2 regions of the Acetobacterium sp. K1/6 genome follow, and region 2 is predicted to be linked to the other one. Evidence: a T-box and tRNA genes for the amino acid it is inferred to sense, from the RefSeq annotation. Region 2 holds a T-box; the other holds one or more tRNA genes.
What was found. A T-box is a leader RNA that pairs with one kind of tRNA and senses whether it is charged. The one in region 2 lies ahead of U2P91_RS07480 (glycine--tRNA ligase), so its partner is inferred to be a tRNA-Gly.
Positions count from the first base shown of each region.

Region 1: it encodes a tRNA-Gly, which carries the amino acid that the T-box ahead of U2P91_RS07480 (glycine--tRNA ligase) is inferred to sense. The anticodon was not compared.

Region 1 is NZ_JAXQGA010000004.1:1,285-16,155, forward strand. Features, by position in the region: gene U2P91_RS04300 (methionine ABC transporter permease) at 1-201, opposite strand, end outside; gene U2P91_RS04305 (methionine ABC transporter ATP-binding protein) at 191-1,222, opposite strand; gene U2P91_RS04310 (YccF domain-containing protein) at 1,357-1,725, opposite strand; gene msrA (peptide-methionine (S)-S-oxide reductase MsrA) at 1,808-2,347, opposite strand; gene U2P91_RS04320 (alpha/beta fold hydrolase) at 2,349-3,089, opposite strand; tRNA gene U2P91_RS04325 (tRNA-Lys) at 3,238-3,313, opposite strand; tRNA gene U2P91_RS04330 (tRNA-Gln) at 3,487-3,562, opposite strand; tRNA gene U2P91_RS04335 (tRNA-His) at 3,584-3,660, opposite strand; tRNA gene U2P91_RS04340 (tRNA-Arg) at 3,686-3,762, opposite strand; tRNA gene U2P91_RS04345 (tRNA-Gly) at 3,782-3,855, opposite strand; gene U2P91_RS04350 (ABC transporter permease) at 3,986-4,768, opposite strand; gene U2P91_RS04355 (ABC transporter ATP-binding protein) at 4,777-5,682, opposite strand; gene U2P91_RS04360 (metallophosphoesterase family protein) at 5,710-6,195, opposite strand; gene rdgB (RdgB/HAM1 family non-canonical purine NTP pyrophosphatase) at 6,249-6,848, opposite strand; gene rph (ribonuclease PH) at 6,862-7,611, opposite strand; gene gatB (Asp-tRNA(Asn)/Glu-tRNA(Gln) amidotransferase subunit GatB) at 7,731-9,176, opposite strand; gene gatA (Asp-tRNA(Asn)/Glu-tRNA(Gln) amidotransferase subunit GatA) at 9,180-10,652, opposite strand; gene gatC (Asp-tRNA(Asn)/Glu-tRNA(Gln) amidotransferase subunit GatC) at 10,662-10,949, opposite strand; gene ligA (NAD-dependent DNA ligase LigA) at 11,098-13,089, opposite strand; gene U2P91_RS04395 (ATP-dependent helicase) at 13,134-14,871, opposite strand, start outside.
Region 2 is NZ_JAXQGA010000006.1:169,855-184,725, reverse strand. Features, by position in the region: gene U2P91_RS07485 (Na/Pi cotransporter family protein) at 110-1,846, opposite strand; T-box leader at 2,290-2,505, shown strand; gene U2P91_RS07480 (glycine--tRNA ligase) at 2,569-3,963, shown strand; gene U2P91_RS07475 (4Fe-4S binding protein) at 4,263-4,652, opposite strand; gene prfA (peptide chain release factor 1) at 4,920-5,990, opposite strand; gene U2P91_RS07465 (DegV family protein) at 6,050-6,925, opposite strand; gene U2P91_RS07460 (phosphatase) at 6,974-7,741, opposite strand; gene hprK (HPr(Ser) kinase/phosphatase) at 7,800-8,753, opposite strand; gene uvrC (excinuclease ABC subunit UvrC) at 8,841-10,679, opposite strand; gene U2P91_RS07445 (hypothetical protein) at 10,798-11,046, shown strand; gene U2P91_RS07440 (cold-shock protein) at 11,352-11,552, shown strand; gene U2P91_RS07435 (FeoB-associated Cys-rich membrane protein) at 11,633-11,812, opposite strand; gene feoB (ferrous iron transport protein B) at 11,866-13,887, opposite strand; gene U2P91_RS07425 (FeoA family protein) at 13,974-14,198, opposite strand; gene uvrA (excinuclease ABC subunit UvrA) at 14,653-14,871, opposite strand, start outside.

The DNA of each region.
Region 1 (14,871 bases), on a different contig from region 2:
GATCGACCGGGTAATATTGACCACCATGTTGAGTACCTTATTAAGCCACTTCATCGGGACAATCCCATCGGAATCGCTGGTGACCAGCAAAACGCCCATCGGTAACCCAATAACATAGGCCAGAAGTGTTGACGCCAATGTCATATAAAGGGTCTCAAGGGTTCCTTGAACCATCAATGCCGTCATTGAACTATCCCACATGGGTACCCACCTCCTCAACCGTAATTTGATGTGAGCGGAGATAATTAACGGCCCGTGCCGCACTCAGCTCATCCTCAGGCAATTGGATCACCATTTGCCCAAAAGCAAAGCCATCAATATTTTTCATATCGGCATGGAGAATATTCACCAGACATTTTGTTTCGAGGATCATTTTTGCAATCACCGAATCACTGGATGATTTTTCATCAAAGACAATTCGATACGTGTTTTTGCCCATCACCACCGAACCCTGATCACCTTCAGAAAAAATCATTTTTTTGGCAATCTCGGTTTTGGGGTTTTTAAAGATCTCTTCAACCTCACCGTTTTCGGCAATTTTACTTTTATCGATGATTGCCACATGGCTACAAATCTGCTCCACCACACTCATTTCATGGGTGATGATCACAATGGTAATGCCCAATTTTTGATTGATTTCTTTTAACAGCTTGAGTATGGAATTGGTTGTCGATGGATCCAGAGCTGATGTCGCCTCGTCGCATAACAAAATCTTAGGGTTATTAGCCAAGGCTCTGGCAATCGCGATCCGTTGTTTTTGTCCCCCCGACAACTGGGTAGGATAGGCCTTGGCTTTATCGGGTAAGCCAACCAACTCCAACAGTTCAGCGGTTCTTTTTTTGGCCGTTTCTTTATCCACCCCGGCAATTTCAAGGGGAAAAAGAATATTTTTTTCGGCAGTTCGTTGCATCAGCAAATTAAATTGCTGAAAAATCATACCCACCGAATAACGTACCGTTCTCAGTTCTTTTTCGGCTATTTTTGATATATCCTGTCCATCAATAAAAACACTGCCGCTGGTGGGCTTTTCAAGAAGATTGATACAGCGAACCAGGGTGCTTTTACCAGCCCCGCTCATACCGATAATTCCATAGATATCGCCCTGGTCGATGCTTAGATTTATGCCATCTAACGCTTTTACTTCGCCGCTTTTAGGACGAAAGGTTTTCCCCAGATCCTTTATTTCAATGATGGGTTTTTGGGACGTCTTTTTCGTTTCGATGTTCCTTACCCTCCTATAATCAACAAATTTAAATAAATAAAACCATCTTAAAAACAGTGGGTTTAACACACACCCACCGTTTATTATAGTATCGATTTCATTTTCTTGTCAAGCTTAATAGCACCTTCGGCTACTTAAATATCGCGAATTTGTGCGCCAAATGGAAACAATGCCAGTTTGGCAAATTTAAACCATTGTAATCCAAAGGGTATCCCAACCAGGGTAATACAGTAAATAATCCCCAGAATCGCAGATCCCGCGGCTAAACCCCAACCGAAAATCAGGATCCACAAAATATTTAAGATTACCGATCCGGTTCCCATGTTTGAATAATCAACGGTTTTACCAAATGGCCAGAGGACTAACTGCGCCATTTTAAAAGCCTGCAATCCCAACGGGATACCAATAATGGTAATGCAGCAGAGAATGCCGGCTAAAAGCCAAGCGATCGCCATAATCAGGCCCCCCAAAATAATCCAGATAATGTTACCAATGATGCTCATACTTTTCCCTCTTTTCAATGTCACTTTATTTGTTTCTTGTGAAAGTAACTGCTTTTTACGTCAGTTTTTAATGACCCGCTTCTTATTTTAAAGATGGGTCCCGGGCTACCGCCGCCTTTTTAAACTCACGGTTGCCGATATGGCAATAACCTCCGGGGTTCTTTAACAGATAGTCCTGGTGATAAGCTTCTGCAGAGCTGTAGTTTTCAAGCGGCAATACTTCAATGGCCAGGGGCACCCCGTATTGCTGCCTTAACTGATCGACTGATTCTAATATCACCGCTTCATCGGAAGGATCCGAAAAATAAATGCCGGTACGGTATTGAGTGCCTCGATCATTCCCCTGACGATTGACCGCTACCGGGTCGATGACTTCAAAATACAGACTTAACAAAAATGGTAAGCTGATCACTTGATTGTCATAAAGCACCTTAACGACTTCAGCATGCCCGGTATTTCCATGGCACACATCCTCATAGGAGGGATTCGGGGTTTTTCCGTTGGCATAACCCACCTCCGTCTTAACAACCCCTCTGATGGCTTTAAAATACATTTCCGTTCCCCAGAAACAACCTCCAGCCAAAACGATTTCTTTGCTGTTTTCTTTTTTATTGTTTTCCATATCAATTTCCTTTCCAGATTTCCATAATTTTTGCTATTGTTATCGCTTGCTGTTCAGCCGATGAAATAGATGCGATCCCATCGCCGGACTGTTCTCCATAATTACCGAATCCGCTATGATTACCACCTGCTATTTCATAATAACGGGCCGTGACCGGCAGCTTATTTCGGCCTTCGGTAAAGCCCTGTTGGTTAATAATCTGATCTTCGCTGCCATATAGAGTCACTACCGAATGACTGCTCTGAGAAAGCGATTCATTGGGATAAGCACCTAATAAAGTCAGCCCCGCTACCTTGTCTTCATGTTCGGCCAGATAGTCCGAAGCCATGGCGCCGCCCAAAGAGTGACCCACCATGATCCAATGCTCGATCTCCGGCAACGCTTCCAACACCTTGTCAGCACCGTTTGCATTAAACACGGCCAGATTAAAGGGCATCCCCACAATCACAGCCGGATAGCCTTGTTCCGCCAGTGAGCGCATCAGCGGAGCATAAGCGATATCTTCCACCTTACCACCGGGGTAAAAGATAAAACCCGTTTCATCCTGACCTGTTGTTGGCATAAATATGGTCAGATTTCCTTCTTCCCTGACAATTACCTGATTTCCTGAGATCAGGGCCTCATGGGCAGTTTGATCAGCATGGTAATAATCTCCCAGATAGGTCAATGTTATAATGACAAGCGCCACCAATACCATTCCAATTATTTTGCTGATACGTATTAAGCTTTGCCCTTGTTTCATAACCATCTGCTCCTTTTCATTCCAAAATGACATGATAATACAGATTTGCTCTATTTTATACCCCAACCCGTTATAAAACAACATTTAAGTCATTTTAACATTTTTCAAAAAATAAAAAAACCGCAATCACTGCGGTTTTGATTTCAAATGGTGACCCATGGGCGACTTGAACGCCCGACACCCTGATTAAAAGTCAGATGCTCTACCAACTGAGCTAATGGGTCATGCTATAATTTACTTTTTGTTTGTCTCCAAACGATAATGAATACTCAACTTTGCCTAACTAAGCGATTCACACAAAAATGTTCACTTCCTTCGGTCGTGCATTTTTGGTTCTCTGCTTTGCAACTGAGCTAATGGGTCATGTCTTTTTTCTGTCTTCTCTGCCGAGCAAAAGTGGCAGGGGTAGCAGGACTCGAACCTACGGATGCAAGAATCAAAATCTTGTGCCTTACCAACTTGGCTATACCCCTATTAATATAATGCTATTGAAATGGGGTGGATAATGGGACTCGAACCCACAACTTCCGGAATCACAATCCGACGCTCTAACCGATTGAACTATACCCACCACGAGATAAATACGATAAAATAAATGGTGCGCCTGAGAGGATTCGAACCTCTGGCACACGGCTTAGAAGGCCGTTGCTCTATCCTACTGAGCTACAGGCGCTCAATTCTTTTCGCAAAAATGGAGCGGGTGAAGGGAATCGGACCCTCGCGACTGGCTTGGAAGGCCAGGGCTCTACCACTGAGCTACACCCGCATTGCCTCTCTTAGAGACAAGTGTTAGTATACTTTAAATAGAAAGAGTTGTCAACTACTTTTTATTTTTTATTTGATGCTCGCTTTATTTTGCAAACACACCGTAATCCGTCATCAAAAAATGAAATGTCTTAGACGGTTTTAATGCCCACACCTTTTTTAAAAATATGCGCCGCCACTAAAAATACACTAATAACAAGGCCAATTGTTAAAATAACATGAATCACAATATTGCCTTCACATACCCCAATATAGGCATATCGGGAAACATTAACCAGGGGATAGATCGGGTTTATGTATTTAATGGAAGATAATAATCCCGGCAACTTTGAAATTTCAAAAAACACACCACCTAAATAGGTAAGAGGCGTAATGATAATTGCCAATGCAAAATTCATCTTTTCAAAGTTATCCAGCACCAGCCCGGCAATCAAACCCAGTGATGCGAAGACAAAGGATGTTGCGGTTAATGCCAATACAAAAAACAGTGGATGCACTACTTCATAACCGACAAAGAAAATTGTTGCCGCATAGGTTAGAATACCCACCAGCACCCCACGAAACATCCCCCCAAAAACAAAGGCCAGAATTTTTTCGGTAATTGAGATCGGGTAGCTGTTTAAATCCTGAATGGTATTCTGAAATTTTTGCGAAATCATTGAAAACGCCGGATTTTGAAACGCGGCAAAAATCGCCCCCATTGTCGCTAAGCCGGGCACTAAAAAATTAAGATAACTAATCCCTTCGATCCCGACCTCCCTGGTTTGAAGCATCCCCCCAAAGATTAACATGTATAAAATGTTTGAAATAAGCGGAGCCAGAACCGTCTGAACTGGCACCTTCATAAACCGATGAATTTCCTTGTTCAGGAGGGTTAAAAATCCAATTCTATTGTAAAATATCCTGTTTTTCATCTGTTCTCCTAATGTTTGATGATATTTAAATAAATATCTTCGAGCTTTGGTCTTTCCACCACCAGATTAGTAAATTCCATGTTTTTCTCTGACAGTTGTCGAAAGACTTTGGACAAGTCCTTCTTTGAGGCCTTCAATTGAAGTCTGGTTTTGTCTTCGATATGCGGGTGGTAGTCACTTAAAAAATCAAAATCAGCTAGACTTAGCTCATCTTCAAAATGAACTTCAATGATGGATTCCCGGGAAAACGCATCCATCAACTCTTCTTTAGGCTCATCGGCAATAATTTTTCCACCATCAATAATTACAATCCGCTTACACAGTTTTTCGGCTTCCTCAATATAATGAGTGGTCAGGATGATGGTGGTACCCGATTCATGCAGCTTAACCAGAAAATCATATAAGGTATGCCGCATTTCAATATCGACTCCTGCTGTCGGTTCGTCCAGAATCAGAATTTTGGGTTTATGAACCAATGCCTTGGCGATTAAAAATCGCCGTCGCATCCCTCCGGATAGATCCCGGATTCTGGCGCTTCTCTTTTCGGTTAAGTACAAAGCGTCCAGAACTTCATCGATGTATTCCTTGTTATCCTTGATCCCGAAATAGCCGGACTGTTTTTTTAGCGCTTCATCTACGGTAAAAACAAAATCATACCCGGTATCCTGGGGCACAATGCCAATAATCTTTTTTGTTTCAAGCTCATTTCTGTCGAGGCTGTACCCGCCGATACTGACATCTCCCCGGGTCTTTTTTACATTACCGGCAAGAATATTGATCAGGGTACTTTTTCCCGCCCCATTTTGCCCCAGCAAGGCGGTAAATTCGCCTTCTAAAATTTCTAGATTGATATTTTTTAAAGCCTCTTTTTTCCCTTTTTGATAGGTCATTGATACATCTTTAATACTCAGCATTGATTGCCTCCTTTTTCCGTCTTTCTGTCAGTCGCGCCAAAGCGGGATGATTTTTGCGTTAATTTCGCCATTCTCAATGATAATCAATCCATAGCTTTCAGGATCTCCCATTCTGGGAGCCCCCACCGAGCCAGGGTTCATCATTAGAATGCGGCCATCATCTTCGATATAAGCGTGGTGGGTATGACCATAAAGAATCACCTCGGCCTTTTTTTCCAACCCGGCAACGTAAAGACGGTGCAAATCGTTCTTGACGCCGTACTTATGGCCATGGCAGGCAAAAAATTTAAAGCCGCCCAAAATGGTCTCCAGCGACATACTGCCATCATCAGCAAAAGAATCCAAATTGCCCTTCAGGATGTGGATGGGGGTATTTGTGATCGTACGCAGATAGAGGGCATCTTCGACATAGTCTCCAAGATGAATCATCACATCCACTTGGCCCATCTCCTGGACGGCTTGTTTTACCGCTTTTAAATTACCATGGCTGTCACTCATTACACCAATTTTCATTTTATCCTCCATCCCTTCCTTCTGCTTAATTAAAGGATCCGATTGTCCTGTTTTTAAAGTGCCTGATTCAACAGTTCCCGAGCCTTTGCAATAGCGACCGCCCGATGACTCAACCGATTTTTTTCTGCTTTGGTCATGTCTCCGTAGCAACGGCCAGACGCTTCATGGATAAACAGCGGGTCATAGCCGAATCCGCCAACACCGCAATAATCAAAGGCAATTTTCCCCCGGACCAGACCTTCGCAGCATAACTCCCGTCCATCAGGCAGAATCATCGCGATGACGGTGATAAAAGCAGCTCCCCGATTCATTTCCGGCACATCTGCCATTTCCTTTAAAAGCTTTTTATTATTATCTGCATAGGTGGCCTCTTCTCCTGCATAACGAGCCGAATAAATCCCCGGAGCCCCATTAAGGCAATCAACCGATAAGCCGGAGTCGTCGCCCATAATGATCAGGTCTTTTCCCTTAACAAGGGGCTGTAACGCCCGCACCTTTATCAGCGCATTCGCTTCATAGGTTTGACCATCTTCAATGATGTCAATGTCAATGCCAAAATCCTTCATCGTCTTGACTTCAAAATCCGCTCCCAACATCGTCTTCAGTTCTCTGGCCTTATCCGGATTACCGGTGGCTAAAAGTATTGTTCTCATTATCATTTACCCGTTATTCCTGTAATGTACCTTTTTGGAAGGCGATGATTTTTTTAATGCTCGCTTCTCCGAGTTCTAACATCTTTTGAAGTTCTTCCTTTTTAAAGGGACGTTCTTCACCGGTTCCCTGAATTTCAATGATTTCGCCGGTTTCAGTCATGACCATGTTCATATCAACCTCAGCGTTTGAATCTTCTTCATAACACAGGTCAACGATGGCTTCGCCCTCAAAAATCCCAACACTAGTAGCAGCGACAAAATTGGTAATTGGCATTGCTTTAATTTTCCCCTTTTCAATCAGATCTGATAAGGCATCATGGAGGGCCAGAAATGAACCGGTAATCGCCGCGGTCCGGGTTCCACCATCGGCCTGGATTACATCACAGTCAATCCAGATGGTCCGTTCCCCGAGCATTGAAAGGTCGATGACTGATCTCAGACTCCTGCCGATTAAGCGCTGGATTTCCATGGTTCGGCCATCGATTTTGCCACGGTTGCGATCGCGACTTTTACGGGTATTGGTTGATCCGGGAATCATTTCATACTCGGCAGTGATCCACCCCTTTTTCTGACCTTTTAAAAATGGTGGTACCTTGTCTTCCACCATGGCGGTGCAAATGACTTTGGTATCGCCCACTTCAATGAGCACCGATCCCTGAGCATGTTTAATAAAATGTCGGGTAACCTTTATTGGTCTTAATTCATGGGCTTCCCGACCGTCAATCCGTTTTTTCTCTACATTAATTTCTTCACTGTTTTCCATAGTTTTCCTTTATCTATTTCTCATTATTTAAGGGATTACCACAAATCTTGTAGTAACCCCTTAGTCAAAATTTCTGTTTCTTAGTACCAACAATTGTTTTGCTTTATCTTATAAAAATCCTAACGATGCGATGCCAAATGTTTAGCTACAACCGCCCGAATAATTTCGTTAGCGACCTGGGCATTCGCTTTTCCTTTTGTTACTTTCATCACCTGACCGGTTAAGAAGCCATAGGCTTTTTCATTACCGGCGCCTATATCTTCAACCGATTTGGGATTATCCGAAACGATTTTTTCAATGATGGCTTCCAGCTCGCTGCTGTCACTCATTTGCGCCAGACCCTTATCTTTAACAATATCGCCCGGGTTTTTGCCGGTACTAAACATTTCTTTTAAAACTTCTTTACCAGTGTTGCCACTGATTTCATTGTTTTTGACCAGTTTTAGCAACGCTACCAATTGCGTCGGAGTAATCGAAATATTTTCCATACTCAGTTCATTTTCTTTTAGTAATGGTGGAATTTCCACCATCATCCAGTTAGAAATCTGTTTGGGTTCATTATACAGCGCCACTGCTTCTTCAAAGAAGCGAGCGGTGACCCCCGTGGTTGTCAGCACCCCGGCATCGTATTCCGGTAGTTTATATTCATCAATATAGCGCTGTTTTTTGGCTTCCGGCAATTCCGGCAGTTCGCTTTTAATTTTTTCGATGTAATCGGGTTCCAGCACAATCGGGACCAGATCCGGTTCCGGGAAGTAACGATAATCATGAGCTTCTTCCTTGCTTCGCAGTGAAGATGAGGTCCCTTTGGTGTCGTCCCACTTACGGGTTTCCTGAATAATCGTGTGACCTTTTTTAATCTCAATGATCTGTCGTTTGCTTTCGTATTGAACAGCCCGGATCAGCGCCCGGAACGAGTTTAAGTTTTTCATTTCAGTTCGGGTTCCCAATACTTCGCATCCTTTTTCCCGAATCGATAGATTCACGTCAAAACGCATCGAACCCTGTTCCATCTTACAGTCAGAGACGCCAGTATATTCCAGAATATTTCTGACCTTTTCGGCAAAGGCGCGGGCTTCCTCGGCACTGCGCAGATCCGGCTCGGTGACGATCTCAATCAGCGGTACACCACAGCGGTTAACATCCAGAAGCGTCCCGTCGGCCGATTCATGAAGCAGCTTTCCGGCATCTTCTTCGATGTGAATACGGGTGATGCCGATGTCTTTTTTAACGCCATCGACTTCAATGCCAACTACGCCACCGGTACAGATCGGTAAATCAAACTGGGAGGTTTGATAGGCTTTGGGTAAATCCGGATAAAAATAGTTTTTTCGATCCATCTTGCTAAAGTGGGCAATTTCGCAATTAAGGGCTAAACCCGCCCGGGTGGCGTATTCAACGACTTTTTCATTCAGTACCGGTAACACCCCGGGCATCCCCAGGCAAACCGGGCAGGTATGAGTGTTTTCATCCTGGCCGAACTCGGTCGGACAGGAACAAAATATTTTTGTTTTTGTCCCCAACTCAATATGGATTTCCATTCCGATGACAATTTCATATTCCATGATTTAGACCTCCGTTCCCAATGGTGCTTTTAAATTTTTAAGGCCTGATTCCTGCTCAAAGGCCCAGGCTGTTTTTAACAGAGTCTCTTCACTTAAGATCGGCCCCAGCAACTGCATCCCAATCGGCATCCCGTTGTTGTCCAAACCGCAGGGAATTGAAGCCCCGGGAATTCCGGCAATGTTAACGGGTACCGTATAAATATCAGTGAGATACATCTCCAGCGGATTGCTGGTTTTTTCGCCGATGCCAAAGGCGGTAGTCGGTGCTGTTGGGGTCAAGAGCACATCGCAGCCGCTAAAGACCTGATCAAAGTCGGCTTTGATGATCGTTCGCACCTGCATCGCTTTTTTATAATAGGCATCATAGTAGCCAGAGCTGAGGGCATAGGTCCCCAGCATGATCCGTCGTTTGACCTCGTCGCCAAATCCCTGGCTTCTGGTTTTCTTGTAAAGATCAATCAGGTCATTGTATTCTTCGGCTCTAAAACCATAACGAATGCCATCATAACGGGCCAGATTGGAACTGGCTTCAGCGGACGAAATCATATAATAGGCGGATAGGGCATAATCCAGATGTTGGAATGACACATCGACAATCGAAGCCCCCAGAGTTTTATAGATGACGATGGCATCTTCCAGGCTTTTGCGAACTTCCGGTTGGAGCCCTTCGCCGAAAAATTCTTTAGCCACGCCAATTTTCAAACCTTTGACCCCTTGTTTGAGGTTTTTAGTATAATCGATTTTTTTAAGATTAAGGGAGGTGGAATCCTTGGCATCATGACCAACAATGGTATTTAGCACCAGCGCGCAGTCTTGCACGTCCTTGGTGAACGGCCCAATCTGATCAAGCGACGAAGCAAAGGCCACCAGACCATAGCGGGAGACCAGACCATAGGTCGGTTTCATCCCCACCACCCCACAAAATGAGGCGGGCTGACGGATCGATCCGCCGGTGTCTGATCCCAAGGCAAAAAAAGCCGTATCAGCAGCCACAGCAACCGCTGATCCGCCACTGGAACCGCCAGGTACCTTGTTTAAATCCCAGGGATTGTGAGTCGTTTTATAGGCTGAATTTTCAGTGGACGAACCCATCGCAAACTCATCCATATTGGTTTTCCCCAGCAAAATACCACCCTCTTCGCTAAGCCGTTGATAAACCTCGGCATTATAAGGAGGATTGAAGTTATCGAGCATTTTTGAGGCACAAGTGGTTAAGATTCCCTTAGTGCACATGTTATCTTTGAGTCCATAGGGAATTCCTTCCAATGGCGTTCTTTTTGCTCGCCCGGACAGCTCGGCATCTATTGCGGTAGCCGTTTCTAGCGCCGCTTCGGTCTGGAGACTCAGATAAGCATCGGTCGCTTTTTCAACGATATTAATGCGGTTAACCACCGCTTGGGTTACCTCTGTAACGGTGACTTCTTTTTTATCCAGAAGGTCATTTATTTCGTGTATGGTTTTTTGATACAATTCCATTGTTGCCTCCTATTCCATAACCCGGGGAACCTTAAAGCACCCGGCTTCGCTCTCTGGCGCATTGGCCAAAGCTTCTTCATTACTCAGACAGGACTTAATTTCATCCTCCCGAAAGACATTCTGAACCGCCAGCACATGTTCGGTGGCTTTAATTTTAGAGGTGTCCAATCCGCTTAAGGTTTCAGCATAATTAAGCACTGCACCCAGTTGCTCGGCCAGGGCGGTCACTTCATCCTCGGAAAATTCCAAACGGGCCAGATTGGCCACGTAGGTGACATCTTCTCGTGTTAAACTCATAGTGTTATCCTTTCTTTACTGTTGACTATCGATCTTACTTTTCTAATCAATTCATGATGCACTTCTTGTGCATTTTTTAAATAGCTCGGGCACTGATTTTTATCTTAACAGCCGGAGCCGTCAATTTGATTTTAAAAATCACCCTTCATTATAGATCAAACCCTCCACCCGTGACAAGGGCTAAAAACGCTTCTTCATCAATTATTGTAATTCCCAGCGACTGGGCTTTTTCATATTTGGACCCGGATTTTTCTCCGGACAAGAGAAAATCGGTTTTTTTACTGACACTGCCTGCTACCTTGCCACCATTAGCTTCGATCAATGCTTTAGCTTCCCGTCGGTCGAGAGTGGGCAGGGTTCCGGTGAGCACAAAGGTCTTCCCGGCCAGGGTCTGAGAATCGATTCTGGTTTCCTGAATCATATTAAGCCCCGCGGCTTCTAACCCTCTGATGATTTCAATATTGGTGGGCGTCTTAAAAAAATCGACAATTTCGGTAGCCATTTTTTCGCCAATTTCAAAAATCGCTTTGAGATCTTCCACTTGGGCCAGGATCAGGTTATCCATTTTCTGATAATGTTCAGCCAGAATTTTAGCACCTCTGGCGCCGACCAGCGGAATCCCCAAACCAAAAATAAGCCGGGATAATTCACGTTTTTTAGAGGCTTGTATCGCGACCAGAAGATTGTCGACCGATTTTTCGCCCAACTTTTCAAGGGTGATCAGTTGTTCTCTTTTCTCATCCAGATGATAGATATCGACCGGGTTAACGACCAGTTTATCATCCATCAACAGCCGCAGTACGCCTGGTCCCAGCCCTTCAATGTTCATTGCGTCCCGGGAAGTAAAGTGAACCAGTTTTCGAAACACCTGCGCCGGACAGGCCATGTTCAGGCATTTAGTCACCGCTTCTCCGGCAATCCGAAAGGTTGGTTCATCACAAACCGGACAGCGTTTTGGCATTTGAAAAACCACCTCGTTTCCCGATCGTTTTTCAAACACCACATGATCCACTTCCGGAATGACGTCCCCCGCCTTCTGGATCACCACCTGGTCACCGATACGGATGTCTTTTGTACTGATATTGTCTTCGTTATGGAGGGTTGCCCGGGAAATCACTGACCCCGCTAGCGATACCGGCTCAAGTTCGGCCACTGGGGTCAGAGCACCGGTTCGGCCAACCTGAACGGTAATGGCAACCACAGTGGTAACGGCCTGATCGGGGGCAAATTTGTAAGCGATCGCCCAGCGGGGACTTTTTGAGGTATTTCCCAGTCGCTCCCGAAAAGCTAATTCATCGACCTTAATCACCAGACCGTCGATTTCAAAGGGCAGGTTGCGTCTTTCCACTTCCATCAGGCGGCAATAGTCAATGATCGCCTCAATATCGCTAAAGGCTTTGATTGTACTGGTTTTAAAACCTAAATCTTTTAAATAATTCAGGGTCTCCCGATGGGTTTTAGGTTCGAAACCTTCAACCACTTCCAGATTAAAAACAAAAATATCCAATGGCCGGGAGGCCGTTAGCCTGGGGTCCAATTGTCGCAGCGATCCGGCTGCTGCATTTCTGGGGTTGGCAAAAGGACTTTCCTCCGCCGCCAGACGACGCTGATTCAATTTTTCAAAATCAGCCTTACCCATAAAAACCTCGCCCCGAACTTCCAGGGTCACCGGCTCCGACAAGCCCAGCGGGATCGTCCGAATCGTTTTGAGGTTGGCAGTAACATTTTCCCCCACTTCGCCATCGCCTCGGGTGGCGCCCCGAACGAACAAACCATTTTCGTAGTTTAGTACCACCGTCAACCCATCAAATTTGTATTCCACCACATAGCTTGCCTCGGGACAGGTCTGCCGCACCCGACGGTCAAAATCGCGGAGATTGCCCGGATCAAAGGCATTGCCAAGGCTCAGTTTGGGATGGCTGTAGACGACCTTGTCAAAACCTGCTAAAGGACTTCCACCAACCCGCTGAGTCGGTGAATCCGGGGTGATCCATTGGGGATTTGCGGTTTCTAGCGCAATCAGTTCCTGCATTAGCTGATCATATTCATAGTCTAAAACCAGAGGCGCATCATCAAGATAGTAGGCTCTGTCATATGCTGCTATTTTTTTTCTTAACGCTTCAATTTGGGCATTGCTCATACTCATTTCCTATCCTTTATAGCTACTTTTTAACGCTATTTTAACTAAGCTTTTTCCACAAACGTCGGATCCATTTTTTTGATTCCCACCCCCGGAAACGCGACTGAAATCATGTTATTTTTAACTTCAACCACAGTACCAATGCCAAATTTTTTATGTTTAACCTTATCCGTCAACGCAAACCCATTTTCTGATGGACCATTGTGAAGGTTAACGGCATTGGCATTATTTCTGCGAATAGCTACCTTCGACTGGGTCACCCGTTCAGAAAAAGTCTTATTCTTTTTCGTTTCAATGTCAATTTCCGGCTTACGTTCATAGCGCTGTTTATTTTCCACGCAAACTTCATCCGGCATTTCTTTTAAAAATCGCGATGGGGTTTGCAGTTGGCGACGTCCGTAAAGGGTTCTTTCCGCTGCCCAGGAAATGTAAAGACGTTTCATCGCCCGGGTAATCCCCACATAGCAGATTCGTCGTTCCTCTTCAATTTCCTCCGGCGAATCCATGGCTCGGCCATGGGGGAAGATCCCTTCTTCCATCCCGGGAATAAAGACAATCGGGAATTCCAGTCCTTTGGCGTTATGAAGCGTCATCAGGAGAACCTTCCCCTGATCACCATCGTACTTGTCGGTTTCTGACGACAAGGCGACCGTTTCCAGGTAGGCGCTGAGGCTTTGATCATCACTATTTTTTTCAAAGTCTGTGGCGGAAGATACCAGTTCCTGAAGGTTTTCCAGGCGGCTTTCACCCTTATCCATCTTTCCGGTTTCCAGCATTTCCAGATAGCCGGTTTTTTCAATCACCGCCGTGATCAGCTCGCTTAAGCTGGCCGTCTCCCGGATTGTTTCTAATTTCTTCATTAATTCGCTAAACGCCCGAACCTTGTTTTTGACGCTGGGACTCAGCTCCGGAATTTCTTCAACATGATGGAAGGCCTGCATTAAACTAAAGCTTTTAAAATTGGCGTATTCGGCAATTTTTTCAATGGTGGCTGAACCAATCCCCCGCTTGGGCACGTTGACAATTCGCATAAAGCCCATGTTGTCTTTAGGATTGCTCAGGACATTTAAATAAGCAATGACATCTTTAATTTCAACCCGCGAATAAAACCCGGTTCCGCCGATTAATTGAAAAGGCAAGCCGGCCCGCATCAGCGCTTCTTCAAACAACCGGGACTGGGCATTGGTTCGGTACAGAATCGCAAAATCGCCGAAGATACCATTGCCCTTGGTGATGTTTTCATTAATCTCATCAACAATAAACCGGGCTTCATCATAACCCTGGTTAAACGAAGCAATCATAATTTTTTCATCGCCGTCATTGTTGGTCCACAGCGCCTTTTCCTTACGACCGGTATTTTTGGCAATAACACCGTTGGCACAGTCCAGAATCGTCTGGGTTGAGCGGTAGTTCTCTTCCAGTTTAACTACCTTGGCGTTGGCGTAGTCTTTTTCAAAATCCAGGATATTGTTGATATCCGCTCCCCGCCAGCCGTAAATACTCTGATCGTCATCGCCGCAGACACAAATATTTTTGTATTTGGCGGCCAGCATGTTAACCAGTTCATATTGGCTATGATTGGTATCCTGATATTCATCCACCATAATGTATTTAAAGCGATTCTGATATTGTTCCAGAATTTCCGGAAAGCCCTTAAATAATACCAGGGTATTGTAGATCAGATCATCAAAATCCATGGCATTGTTTGCTTTTAAGCTTTCCTGGTAGCGTTTATAATAAAGTCCGACCTTCTCTTTTCTGAAATCGCCGGAATTTTCTTTT
Region 2 (14,871 bases):
CGACCAACTGTCAATAAAAATTATCCTTTCCTTAAAGCTTTAAAACTTGTAATAACCGCGGTTTAGCTGTGCTTACAGGTGTCAAGTCCACCCTTTATCCGTTTTAATTCTAAGCGTGTTCAACCTTTGTTTCACTGTCAAACTCGCGCTGGGAAATGAGCCCCTGATGAAGCTTCAATCCCAGTATCCCATGGGCTATATTTGAGGCATGATCGCCAACCCGTTCAATGTTTGTTAACAAGTCCAGAAATATAACACCAGCATAAGGATTACAGATTCCTTCATTAAGACGGCGAATATGATCATCTTTTAATTTTTCAGTCATTTCATCTATTTCTTCTTCTTCATCAAGAATCTTATAACACAGGTCTGTCTCTTCTGTTTCCATTAATTCTACCATATCCCGAAGCGTATTGGTAGTTAAACTGATTAAATTTAACACTTCTTGATTGGCAATATCACTAAAGACGATTTTATTGGTGGCCCGCATTTCTGCCAATTCACCAATATTCATGGCATGATCACCAATTCTTTCTAAATCATGACTTCCTTTAAGGATGAAAGCCAGGCGTTCATTCTCTTCTTCTGACATGTTTTCATTGGACAATTTAACGGAATATTCGACAATTCCCTGTTGAAATTCATCAATACGTTCTTCCCGCTTAACAATTTTTTCAACCAGTTTTTCATTGCCATCCATGATCGATTCGCAGGCGACTCTGAAATTTTTAAAACTCATTTTTGCCAGTCGATTCGTTTCTCTGACCACCTGTCCCAAAGCAATGGAAGGATTATTAAACAACCGGTCATCCAACTGCAACCCCTTGTCTTCCTCTTTCTCCGGGTAGACGCGGTCCAGAAAGCTAACAAAATAGCCGATGATCGGGAGTAATACAATCGTATTTGCAACATTAAAAAGGGTGTGCGCCATCGCGATTTGACGGGCCACATTGGGTACCATATCACCGCCACCGTTAATCAATGAGCCTGAAATAGTAACGATGAATTCATAAACCGGATTGACAGCCACTAAATTATTCATGATGGTTAATAAGATCATCACCCAAACAGCACCGAAAATATTGACAAAAAGATGGATAAAAGCTGCTTTTTTTGCTGCTGTGGAGGTTCCGATACAGGAAAGCAATGCTGTGACGCAGGTACCAATATTAGTACCAATAAGAATCGGTAAACAAATCTGGATTGCTCCAGTTCCCCCGATACTGACAAAAACCCCAGAAAGGGCCAGCGCCTGGAGCAAACCGATAGAAGCACTACTGCTTTGAATCACAGCGGTAATCAGGGTTCCAATCAGCACACCAAGCAGTGGATTTGTTCCATAGGTTGAGAGCAGGTAAATAAATTCTTCACTTTCTCTAAGCGGTTTCATGGCCGTTGACATGGCCGCAATCCCATAGAAAAGAATCCCAAAACCAAGAATAATACTCCCCAGATCTTTATTCTTTTTCTTGGTGCTAAACAGAGCCATCATTGCACCAATACCAATAAAAATCGGTGCCAACTCAGTGACATTAAACGCGATCAACTGGGCCGTGACGGTGGTTCCAATATTAGCTCCTAAAATAACTCCTGCTGCCTGGGTCAAGGTCATCAGGGCGGCGTTAACAAAGCCGACCACCATCACCGTGGTGGTACTGGAACTTTGGACAATCATCGTTACAACCGTCCCAACCAGGATGGCTTTAATCTTATTGTTGGTTAATACTTCCAGAAGTTTTTTCATCTTTGTGCCAGCAACCGTTTTTAATCCGTCGCTCATCATGTGCATTCCAAAAACGAATAACCCCAAGCCTCCAAAGAGACCAATCAGCATTTCTAACGTCATTTTTTCCTCCAAAAAACATCAAAAATTAAGATAGTACTCCAGCCAAGGAAGAAACTAGACGACCCTCAAAAAATTGGGATTAACCAAATTGTCGCCCTTCATAATTAAAGATTAGACCATAGTGGGCCTAATCTTTTCGTTTTCTTGATTCACCAGGATAACTATCTTTTCTTGCTTTTCTTTTTCCTTAATCATTTGTTAACGACATTTTAACACTAAGTTTACATAATGAGAATCTTTTTTTTCATTTTTTTTATGAATTATTTATTTAAATCGAGGCAAAACGCACATTATCGTTACCCTGGTTTATCGTTGTAACCCATTTCAATGTTGTCCGAATCGAAATTAAAACTTGACCGCTAAAAATTAAACTTGACAGCAGCTTGTCTTTTTGATATTCTTCATCTTAGTTTAGGATTTATTAAGAAGTACTTAACTTAATAGCAAAGGCATTGAGAAAAGAATAATCAGAGGGCCAATGGTTTAAAAGCGAGCAGATGATGGTGTAAGATCTGTAATCAAACCCTATGAGTGGCACTTTTTGAGCTGCAACCACTGCTTTCGATTAAGTGGTTGACGTGAAAATCGTTATAAGAGTAAGGTGGTTTGCCAGCAGTGGCAAGCAACTTGGGTGGAACCGCGGTTATACCGTCCCTTGTTTTAATGCAAGGGGCGGTTTTTTTAGTTTAGATACTAAAAATTTAATTAAGCAGGAGGAAAAAATGTCAGAATTTACAATGGCTGAAATTGTCAGTCTCGCAAAAATGAGGGGAATTGTCTTCCCCGGTTCAGAAATTTATGATGGTCTTGCCAACAGTTGGGATTACGGCCCACTCGGCGTTGAAATGAAAAATAATGTTAAAAAGGCCTGGTGGAAAAAATTCGTTCAGGAATCACCTTTTAATGTGGGTCTGGATGCCGCTATCCTGATGAACCCTAAAACCTGGGTCGCCTCCGGACACGTGGGTGGCTTTAACGATCCGTTGATGGATTGCAAAGCCTGTCAGTCGCGCTTCCGTGCCGATAAGCTGATTGCCGATTACTACTTTGAAAAAGGCGAAGATGTGATTGTCGATGCCTGGTCCAATGACGAGATGAAGGCTTTTATTGAGGAACATCAGATTGCCTGTCCCGAATGTGGAAAAATGGATTTTACCGATATCCGCCAGTTCAATCTGATGTTTAAGACCTTTCAGGGTGTCAATGAAGATACCGCCAGCGAAATCTTCCTGCGGCCAGAAACTGCCCAGGGTATTTTTGTCAATTTTAAAAATGTTCAGCGCACCACCCGTAAAAAAATACCATTTGGGATTGCCCAGGTCGGTAAATCCTTCCGTAATGAGATTACGCCGGGGAACTTCATTTTCCGAATCCGGGAATTTGAACAAATGGAACTGGAATTTTTCTGTGCCCCTGGCACGGATTTGGAATGGTTTGACTACTGGAAAGCTTTCTGTAAAAAATGGCTGTTCGACCTGGGTATGAAGGACGAAAATATCCGTTTCCGGGATCATGATCAGGAAGAACTATCCCATTACAGTAATGCCACCACCGATGTGGAATTCCGCTTTCCTTTTGGCTGGGGCGAGCTTTGGGGGATTGCTGACCGTACCGATTTCGACTTAACCCAGCACCAGAATCACTCCGGGAAAGACATGAAATATACCGACCCGGTTACCAACGATAAATATATCCCGTATTGCATCGAGCCCTCCCTGGGTGCCGACCGGGTTTTTCTGGCCTTCCTTTGCAATGCCATGGAAAAAGAAACCATTACCAATGGTGACAAAGTTGAAGAACGAAATGTGATGCGGATTCATCCCTTCCTTTCGGCATACAAGGCCGCAGTTTTACCACTGTCTAAAAAGTTAAGCGACAAGGCTGGAGAACTTTTCACCCTGTTGTCTAAACACTTTATGATTGAATATGATGAAGCGGGTAGCATTGGCAAGCGTTACCGCCGCCAGGACGAAATCGGCACACCGTTCTGCGTCACTGTAGATTTTGACACCCTGGAAGACGAATGTGTCACCCTAAGAGACCGCGATACTATGGATCAGGTTCGGGTTCCTATTGCTGAGGTGGTTGATTATATTGCTAAGCGGATTGATTTTTAATTTGCTAATTAAGTAGTACCGACAATTATTACATCATGTTGTTTGCATCGGAGCGGACATGGCGATAGCCTGCGTGGAGGCAACGAGCCAATCACAAGCAGGCTTGTAGTTGGCGACTGCCCACGACTGATAAGAAATTTTTAATTTCTTATCAGTGTCCGATTCCGCAGCAAACAACAGATTAATAATTGATCGGTACGGAGTTTCCAGTACGCCTATCCAAAATTCATTATCATAACAAAAAAACCGCCCCCGTTCGAACAGGGGCGGTTTTTAAGTGATAAATTTTTAAAGACGACTTAGGCTTCTTTGATCGCCAATACGTTTTGTGGACATGCTTCAACACAGATTCCACATGAAATACATTTTGATGGAACATCCCGGTCTTCTGATTTAACCAGCACTCCGAATGGACATGCTTCGACACATTTACCGCAGTTTACACATAGTTTTTTACTAATCATAAAGACGCCTTTGGCATTTTTTGTGATTGCACCGGCTTCACATACTTTTGCACATTTACCACATTGTACACATACCAATGTTTTTAAACTGCCATCATCTTTTGTGGTAATTTTAACACATGACAATTCTGAAACAGGTTCCTTGTAAAATGCGGTTGAACATGCTAGTTCACATGTCAAACAGTTAACACATGCGGCCTGATCTGCTACGATTACTTTTTTCATTGTTACTCCTCCTTAAGGACAATTTGATCAGATGATCAAATTTTTGTTTAAATTTTAACAACTGATTTTTATTCTACTTTTAAAGCCGATGATTGTCAACATAATACGGAATTTTTACAGCTACTTCTCACCCAGCCCCCACAATAAAGCCAACCCTGATACTATTTCTTAGTACTCTGCTGGCATTCTTTCTAAATACGGTTAAATTTTTATCCATTATTTCCTGACATTAAAAAAGCTCTCCAGAATTGGAAAGCTCATTCGCGTTTAAGAATGTTGTTTAAGTTTTTCGGCCTGGTCACTGGTGACCAGGGCATTGATCATTTCATCGATGTCACCATCCAGGAAAGCTTCCAGTTGATAAACAGTCATGTTGATGCGGTGATCAGAAATTCGCCCCTGAGGGAAATTGTAGGTCCGGATGCGCTCACTGCGGTCCCCGGTGCCAACCTGACTTTTGCGGTTTTCGGCAATTTCACTTTGCTGTTTTTGCTGTTCGATTTCGTAAAGCCTGGCCTTTAATATTTTTAACGCCTTGTCTTTATTTTTAAGCTGCGACTTCTCATCCTGACAGGTCACCACCATCCCGGTGGGGATATGGGTAATTCGAACCGCGGAATCGGTGGTGTTAACACTTTGGCCACCATTACCGGATGATCGGTACACGTCAACCCTCAGGTCATTCGCACCAATTTCAATTTCAACATCCTCGGCTTCCGGCAAGACCGCTACCGTGGCGGTTGAGGTATGGATCCGTCCGCCTGATTCAGTACTGGGGATTCGCTGCACCCGATGAACGCCGCTTTCATATTTCAGACGACTGTAAACCCCGTTGCCTTCAATCGAAAAAATGATTTCCTTAATCCCCCCGATATCGGGTATACTGGAACTCATAATTTCACTTTTCCAACCCTGACGTTCGGCATAACGGGTCAACATTCGAAAGAGATCGCCAGCGAATAAGGCCGCCTCACTGCCGCCGGCACCAGCCCGAATTTCGACAATAACATTTTTGTCATCATTAACATCTTTGGGCAACAGTAAAATTCTTAATTCTTCTTCCTGTTCGATCTTCTTTTTTGTTAATTCCTCCAGTTCCGCCTCAGCCATTTCTTTAAAATCTTTTTCCAATTCTTTATCGGCCAGCATTTCTTTGGTATCGTCAATGGCTGATAAGGTCTCTGAGAACTGATTGTATTTTTGAATGATCGGTTCAATGTGGGACTGTTCTTTCATCAGCTTTCGCCACTGATTTTGATCCCCAATGATCTCGGGGTCGCTGATCTTTTCGTTTAAATCAGCATATTTTTGGGCTAAAAAATCTAACTTATCTAACATAATACTCCTTAATTTTTTTAATTAGTAATTCGAATTTGTTTATATCAGCCTTGCGATGATTAAAACTGATACGCTTCTTTCCATTCGTCAAAGAAAAAAACAGCCAGCGTTCCGGGTCCGGAGTGGGTTAAAACAGTTGGCCCTAATGGCACGATTTTAAACCGCTTGATATTTAATCGCTTACCCGCCATTTTTACAAATAGCTCCACCAGCTCCGGATTATCGGCATGGCTAATACCAATCACTTGCTTCTCAAGCTGATCACCGTTTGTTTCCAGGTAATCCACCATTTTCTTAACCAGTTTTTTTTCGCCTCTGACCTTATCAATCTGTTGAAGTTCACCACTTTTGTTTACGTCAAGCAACGGATTGATATGCAGCATATTTCCGATGATGGCGGTCCCCTTATTTAATCGGCCACCCCGATACAGGTATTGAAGGTCAGTCACCGTGAAAACATGTTTGATATGATCAATATAGTAGCTGATTTGTTTGATCAGCGTCTCCATGTCACAGCCTGCTGCAGCGACTCTGGCGGCACCATAGACAATGTGCCCCAGTCCATAGCAGACAGCTTTGGTATCAACGACTTCAAAGACCGCATCGGGATATTTTTCTCTTAAATCCCGTTTCGCCAGCGCGGCAGCCTGATAGGTTCCCGACAGTCCACTGGAAAAAGCCAGATAAATAAAAGGTTTATTTTCTAAGATTAAGTCTTCAAACCGTTTATAAAAATCCCCGTAAGGAATCTGAGACGTTTTATAACGTGTACCCTGTCGCATATTCTCACAAACTTCTTCAGATGATATATCAATACCGTCACGATAGGTTTTTTCATTTTCGACTACATAAACTGGCATGATTTCAATATTAAATTCTTGCTGATCCGTTTTTTCTATATCACAGGCAGAATCGGTTATGATCTTTATCGTCATTTTTCTGTCCTTTCCTACTTGATTTTAAGAAACTCATTTTATCACAGTTTAGTCATTTTTCAAAAACAATTCTTGGGCATAATCGCGAGGATCAGCAAACAACACCTTTCCCTTGCTTTCGAGATAATTAATTAACCGATTGTAATCCAGGTTGATAATCAATTCGTCGGGGAAATCAATCGCATCCAAAACCTGATCAACGTAGGGGAAATCTCCAATATCGGTCGCAAAGTGGGTATCACTGCCAATGATAATCGGTATTTCCAGTTCTTTACAGCGATTGGCAATCCATTCGCAGTTGGGTTTTGAACCTCTTCTGATAAAGAAAGAACCGTTATTTATTTCAATCAGGGTGTTGTTTTTTTTGGCCTCCTGAAGGATGGCTTCATAATCCAGCTCATAGGTGGGATTCCCCAAATGACAGATAAAGTCAATATCGGGATTGGCAATAGCCCCCAGGACGGCGCTGGTATTGACAGATTTTGTCTGCGGTTTAAAGGTCGGAGTGTGGAGCGATGCCGAAATGATTTCCAGAGATTTAATAAAATCCATCGGGATATCGGTATTTCCGTCGGCGTCCATGATGTTGCTCTCGATTCCTTTGAGGACTCTGACATTGTTTATTTTTCCGGGAATCACCCGATAATTGGCAAAGAACAAAGGCGTTGGTGCTCCCGGTAAAGCCGGACCATGTTCGGTGATGCAGATCATCTCCAAATTCTTTTTTGCGGCGGCATCAACTAACTCCAGGATAGTATTGTAGGCATGTCCGCAGGCAATGGTATGGGTGTGGGCATCTAAAACGTAATTTCTCATGTTATTTTCTCCTTCTCAATTGACGGTTCGTCAACGCTCAAACATCTAGCCGATTTGATTAATCCTGTTTTTTCTGTAGCTCCCGTTTTTGTGTGTCGAGATCATTCTGGTGAGCGACACGGTCGCAAAAGACCTGGGCTGAGTGATAACCATACTGTTTGGTACGATTGTTGATCGCCGCCGTTTCGATGATGCAGGCCAAATTTCTGCCGCCTGAAACGGGGATCATCACTTCCGGAATTTCGACCCCCAAGATATCCAGCGTTTGTTCATCCAGACCCAGGCGATCATAGGGTGATCGTTCATCCCAATTTTCCAGACGGATGACCATGTCAATTTCAACATCTCTTTTAACGGCTCTGGCACCATAAAGGGTTTTAACGTCTATGATACCAATTCCCCGAATTTCCATAAAATGTTCGAGCAGTACCGGGGCTGTTCCCATTAAATGACCGTCTCGGATCCGTTTCACCTCAACCACATCATCCGCGATGAGACAATGACCACGCTTGACAATTTCTAATGCCGTTTCACTTTTGCCAATGCCACTGGGCCCGGTAATCAACACACCGACTCCAAAAACCTCGACTAATACCCCGTGCAAACTGATCCGTGGTGCTGACAACTGATCAATATAGTTAACCAGATCATAAAACAATGTGGTCGTATTTTCCTTACTTTTTAACAGGGTCCGTCCGTATTTCCTGGCCGCATCTTCAAACAGATGAGTCTCCTCCAAATCCCAACATACAATAAAGCAGGGAAATTCATAGGAAAAAAAATCGTCGATCTTTTTCTCGCGAACCTCAGGATCCAGATCCAGCAGATAGGAAACTTCCACCTTACCAATCACCTGCACCCGATTCGAATCAAAATGCTCATAGTACCCATGAAGCTGTAATCCCGGACGATTGATCCCACTGTTGACCAGGTTCAAATCCGCTGACTGATAATAAATTTTTTCAAGTTTGATATCTTTACAAAAATCGTCTAAATTTACTTTCCCATTCATTCTTTTGTTATCTCTTTTCATTGATTTACTACTAATTAGTTTACTCAAGTTATTCTACCTCAAAGTTTCCGTTGTTAAAAGTTTTTTTCACGACTTGTTGCGAAAATGTTCAAATACGGCCTGGGCCGTTTTAATCTGCATCCCGGGGACTGACTGTAGTTCTTCGATGGTAGCTTTTTTGATTTTATCCACTTGGCCAAAGTAAGCCATTAAGGCTTCGCGACGTTTTTTTCCGACGCCGGGGATTTCCTCAAGCTGGGAGACCAGCATTTCTTTTTTTCTTAAAATCTGATGATAGCCCAGGGTATAGCGATGGACCTCTTCCGAAATTTCGGATAGAAAAACCCCGAGTGGGGTCGCTTTTTTGATCGGATATTCGGTACCTTGATGAAAAATCCCCCGCAGCCGATGGTGATCATCTTTGACCAATCCACACACCTCAATCGCAACGGTTGGATATAAAGAAACAATACTCTGTGCCGCATTCACGTGACCGACACCGCCATCGATCATCATCACTTCCGGTAATGGCAAGAAATTATTGCCTTCCGGGGCTTTCATGGCCCGTTCCATCCGTCTGAAGATCATTTCTTGCATGCTGGCATAATCGTTCTGACCTTCCACCGATTTAATTTTAAAGCGACGACAGGCTTTCCGATTTAGTTTACCCTCGTCAAAAACCACCATTCCGCCAACGTTATTGGTGCCGCTGATATTAGAAATATCATAAGCCTCAATCCGAACGGGACGCTGCGCCAATCCCAATAAATCCTGTAATCCATCCAAACGGCTTTTGGAGCGGATCTCTTTTTCTCGCTTTTCCAGTAATTTCTGTTTAAGTGCCAGGTCAGCGTTGTCGGTCACCATTTCCAGCATTTTTATTTTTTGTCCCCGCTTTGGTGCGTGAACCTCAATTTTTTTACCAGCCAGATCCCCCAGCCATTCTTCAATAACTTTTTTATCTTCCAATGGCTCTTTTAAAATAATCTCCCGGGGAATAAACCCGCAGCTGGCATAATACTGTTTAACAAAACTTTCTTGTACTTCTCTTGAACTCACACCCTCAACTTCTTCAAGAAAGAAATGATCCCGCCCCATCAGCTTGCCTTCTCGTACATGAAAAACCTGGACACATCCCAATCCATCACTTTTGGCAAAACCGATAAAGTCCTGATCCTGTTTAGCACTGGAGCTGATTTTCTGCTTTTCAACGATATGCGCAATGCCGGAAATCTGATCGCGGTATTTAGCCGCTTCTTCATAATTCTGATTCATGGCGGCAACAGTCATTTTATCATTGATATTTTTAAGTAGATCGGGATGGCGGCCGTTTAAAATATCCAAAACTGACGCAATATCTTTAGCATACTTTTCTTTGGACACATTTCCCTGGCAGGGTGCCTGACACTGACCAATATGATAGTTAAGACAAGGCCGACCGGTCTTTTTTCCATAAGCAACCTGACGGTTGCAGGTTTTTAGCGGGTAAATCTTTAAAATTGCTTCAATGGTATTTTTTACTGCATAGGAGCTGGTAAACGGACCAAAGTATTTGGCGCCGTCTTTTTTGTATTCCCGGGTCATCAGTAGCCGCGGATATTCTTCCTGGACGGTCAGCCGTATCCAGGGATAGCTTTTATCATCTTTTAGTAAAATATTATAGCGCGGATGATGCGTCTTAATCAGATTACATTCTAAAATCAGCGCTTCCATTTCCGAATCGGTTACAATCGTCTCAATCGTTTCGATATGAGATACCAAAACCACCGTTTTAGCGGTTAACTGACTGGCACTATGAAAATACTGCCGTACCCGATTGCGCAGATTAATGGCTTTACCCACATAAATAATCTCGCTATTTTTGTTTCTCATGATATAGACCCCGGGGTTTTGGGGCAGATCTTTTAATTTTTCTTTATCATACATACTGGTCAACCTTAAATAAATATTTTTTTGGAATTTTTTGTTTATTCGCCACCTAATTTTGGTATAATAATAATACTTTTTTAAACATCAGATTATTATACAGAAAGGAAGTGTTACCATGTTTGAAAAAATAACTACAGATGGTCATAACACCCTGATTTCTTTCGGCAATTTTGAAGTGAAGATTGTTCCGAAAATTTATGGTGGATTTACTCTGACAAAATCAATTAAAGACAACCCCTTTAAAATCATCGAAATACGTGAGATAAGACTTCCGCTTTCGGAGAAGGAAGTCTTAAAGGAAGCTAAAGAGCTATTAAAACGAAAATATGAGTCCATTGATTTCAACAATTATTGTACCACATAAACCTTGAGTTCAGCTTTTTTTGATCCATCTCAACCCCGATCCCTGAGATGGATCTATTTTGGCTTTGTGTTTAGCCTGTTATTCCTAAGCGGTCGTAATAATGCCGATCTTTTCTTTAACTATTTAAAGTGTTTTTTAAATAATTTGACATCTACCCTTGCTGGGTGTATAATGAAATGGAATTAAAGTGTATTTATTGATTTCACATATTTTTGCAAGTCATTTTTACGTTTAGATGATTTGCAAAAATATGTGTTTTTTGTTTTTGCATCACGATTTATAATAATATCTAGGAGGTACCTAAAATGAATAATGGTACAGTAAAATGGTTTAACGAGGAAAAAGGATTTGGTTTTATTTCAGTCGATGGCGGCGAAGATGTATTTGTACACTTCTCAGCAATTATTGCTGATGGTCGTAAAAACCTTGTTGAAGGACAACGCGTAACTTTTGATACCGAAAAAACGGACCGTGGCTTACAGGCGACAAACGTTTTTATTGCATAATTAAGTCTTTTTTAAAGCCCCACCAGCTTTGCTGGTGGGGCTTTTTGGTTTTTGACTACCGTACCGACAATTATCTACTATCAATTGTTTTTTTTATGATCTTCCACTGGCGCTTTATTGCTGACATGGCAGCCCGGGCAGTTGTCGCCGCCTTTGCAGCCTTCACAGGAAAAATCGCCTGATTTCATTTTTCTTACTTTCTTAAATATAACATAGCCTGCCGCACCTAAAATTAATGCTGCCAGAATCCAGGTAATCATCTTTTTTCCTTCTTTCTTCTATCTATAATGCATTGAATATAATCGGTTTAATTTCAACCCACAATCCGACTGCCAACTTGATAAATCACAAAGGCAACCCCATAAGCCAAACCAATTTGATAAACCAGGGCGAAAATAAAATCCCGCCAGTTTCCCAATTCCTTTTTCATCGTGGCAATGGCTGCCATACAAGGTGATGCCAATAAAATAAAGACGACAAAACTATAGGCAGATACCGGGGTAAAAACCTGACTGATGGCAACAGTGAAACTGCCATCCTGTCCCGATAAAAGAACACTCATGGTGCTGATAATCATTTCTTTGGCTGTAACACCCGTCAGTAAAGCCACGGAAGCTACCCAATTGCCAAAACCCAAGGGCACAAAAATCGGAGCGATGATTTTGCCAAACATCGCTAAAATACTTTCGTCTGGCGTTTGGGTCATCTGAAAGCTTAGATCAAAGCTTTGTAAAAACCACAGTACCACCGATGCTGCAAAGATAATGGTACCGGCCCGAACGATAAATTCTTTCGTCCGTTGCCAAACCTGAGTCGCTGTATTTTTGAGCTTTGGCAATCGTAATGGCGGAATTTCCAGTAGGTAACCGGAATCAGCACCCTTAAACCAGGTTTTTGAAAGCACAAATCCTGAGGTGAAAACCACGGTTAAGCTGACCAGATAGAGTGAAAAAACCAGCACTGTCTGATACTGCGCGAAAAACACCGAAGCCATCAAGACATAAATTGGCATTTTGGCACCGCAGGAAATGAATGGCGTCAATACCGCCGTTAGCTTGCGTTCCCGTTCATTTTCCAGGGTCCGGGTCGCCATAATTCCGGGAACCGAACATCCCAACCCCACTACCATGGGGATAAATGATTTTCCCGATAACCCAAAATGTCTGAAAATCCGGTCCATAATAAAGGCAACCCTTGCCATATAGCCACTGTCTTCCAGAATCGAAATAAAAACAAAGAGCACCACCAGTTGGGGAATAAAGGTCAGTACCGCACCAACTCCGGTAATAATGCCATCATTAATAAGGGCGATGATCCAGCCCGCAGCACCAAGACTACCCAAACCTCTTTCAACCGCAACCATCAACACATCATTGATAAACCACTCGATGCCACCGATGGTAATCTCCCCTACCAGAGTGATTGAGACATAATAGATAACAAACATAAAGAAAAAGAATATCGGTAGCGCTGCATACCGATTCATCAAGACTTTATCCAGTTTCTCCTGAAATTGAATGGCATTATCTTTCGTCTTTTTAGTGGCCCTGGTGATCCCTTCGGTAATAAAGCGATATCGATAATCAGCAATCGCACTATCAACATCATGATGAGACACGGTCTCTATTTTCTTTCTGATATCATCAATATCTTTTAACAAATCGATGTTTTCATGGATCTTTAGCAACACTTCTTCATCTTTTTCAATGAGTTTGATCGCCCGAAAAAGGTGGGGATAATCTGACAAAACGTCTGGATACTTACTTCCAATCAAATTATCAAATTCATTGAATAAGTCCCTTATCTCCGCGGGAAAAATCTCGGGAAAGTCTTTTAATTTTTTAATACCAACCGTTTTTTCAACCAGTTTGATCAATTCGTCAATGCCCGTTTCTTTTTGGGCCGATATTTCAATAAAAGGATAGCCAAAGATCTTTTCCATCTCTCGGACGTCAATTTCCACCCCGGTCTTTTTAACCACATCCATCATGTTTAAAGCGCCGACCATGGGACAATTCAGCTCCATCAGTTGGGTGCTTAAATAAAGATTTCGCTCGATATTGGAGGCGTCAATTATATTGATGATCAGATCCGGCTGTTCTTCCAACAAAAAATTACGGGACACAATCTCATCCATGGAATAAGGCGCCAGCGAATAAATACCCGGCAAATCCACTAAGGTGATCTCCTTATCGGTGTCTCTTAAGTCTCCTTCTTTTTTTTCAACCGTTACACCGGGCCAATTTCCGACATAGAGATTACTGCCCGTGAGACAATTAAAAAGTGTGGTCTTCCCTGAGTTAGGGTTGCCCACCAATGCGATCTTATATTTCATTTTTACTCCTCATTTCCATAGATGTCAGACTGTCCTGATGAATATTATAAACAACGAAACCACCTATACAGGTGGTTTCTGGTTTATTACTGAACCATTAAAATATTTTCAGCATCTTTTTTTCGGAGGCTGAGGGAATATCCCCTTAAACGAACTTCGATGGGATCCCCAAATGGCGCCGTTTTGTTAACTTCTATCTCTACACCTGGTGTTACACCCATATCCATAAGTTTACGTCGCATTAATCCTTCAACGGCGATCGAGCCAACGCAGGCTTTTTGGCCTGGTCTTAAATCTTTCAAAGTAAACATAAGCACACCTTCTATTCATATGGTTTAAATTCATAAATGGAATCTGCCAAAATTAGCTAATGATGACTGCGGTTGTTGAAAAACTCCCGTGCCAACCAATTGTTAATGATGACTTTCTTTTTTGTTAGTTTTATTATACTCTAATTGAAACTCATTGTCAATTAGAGACTAAAACTTTTTATGGCTTTAAGTTTTATTTAAACACATCAAAAAAGAAAGCTGAAATCTGCTTTCTTGAGATATACGTTTTGGCTTAAAGGATTTTTCAAATTGACTATAATTGTGCAGTGTGCGGGCGATCACGGATCGTCCCTACTTAATATCGGCGGAAAATACTGTACCGACCAATTGTTAATCTGTTGTTCGCCACAAGCTCGGACAGGCTATCGCCAGGTCTGCCTTGATGCGTACAACATGATGTAACAATGGTCGGTACGGGGTATCTTTTATTCGATCACGGTAGTATTTTTTTGAGATACTGGCCGGTGTAAGATTCAGGGACCTGGGCGATTTCTTCCGGGGTTCCAATGGCGATGATGGTGCCGCCGCCGTCGCCGCCTTCCGGACCCAGATCGATAATGTGGTCGGCCACCTTGATCATATCCAACTGGTGCTCGATAACAACTACCGTGCTGCCACTGTCAGCCAATCGCTGGATCACGGTAATCAGTTG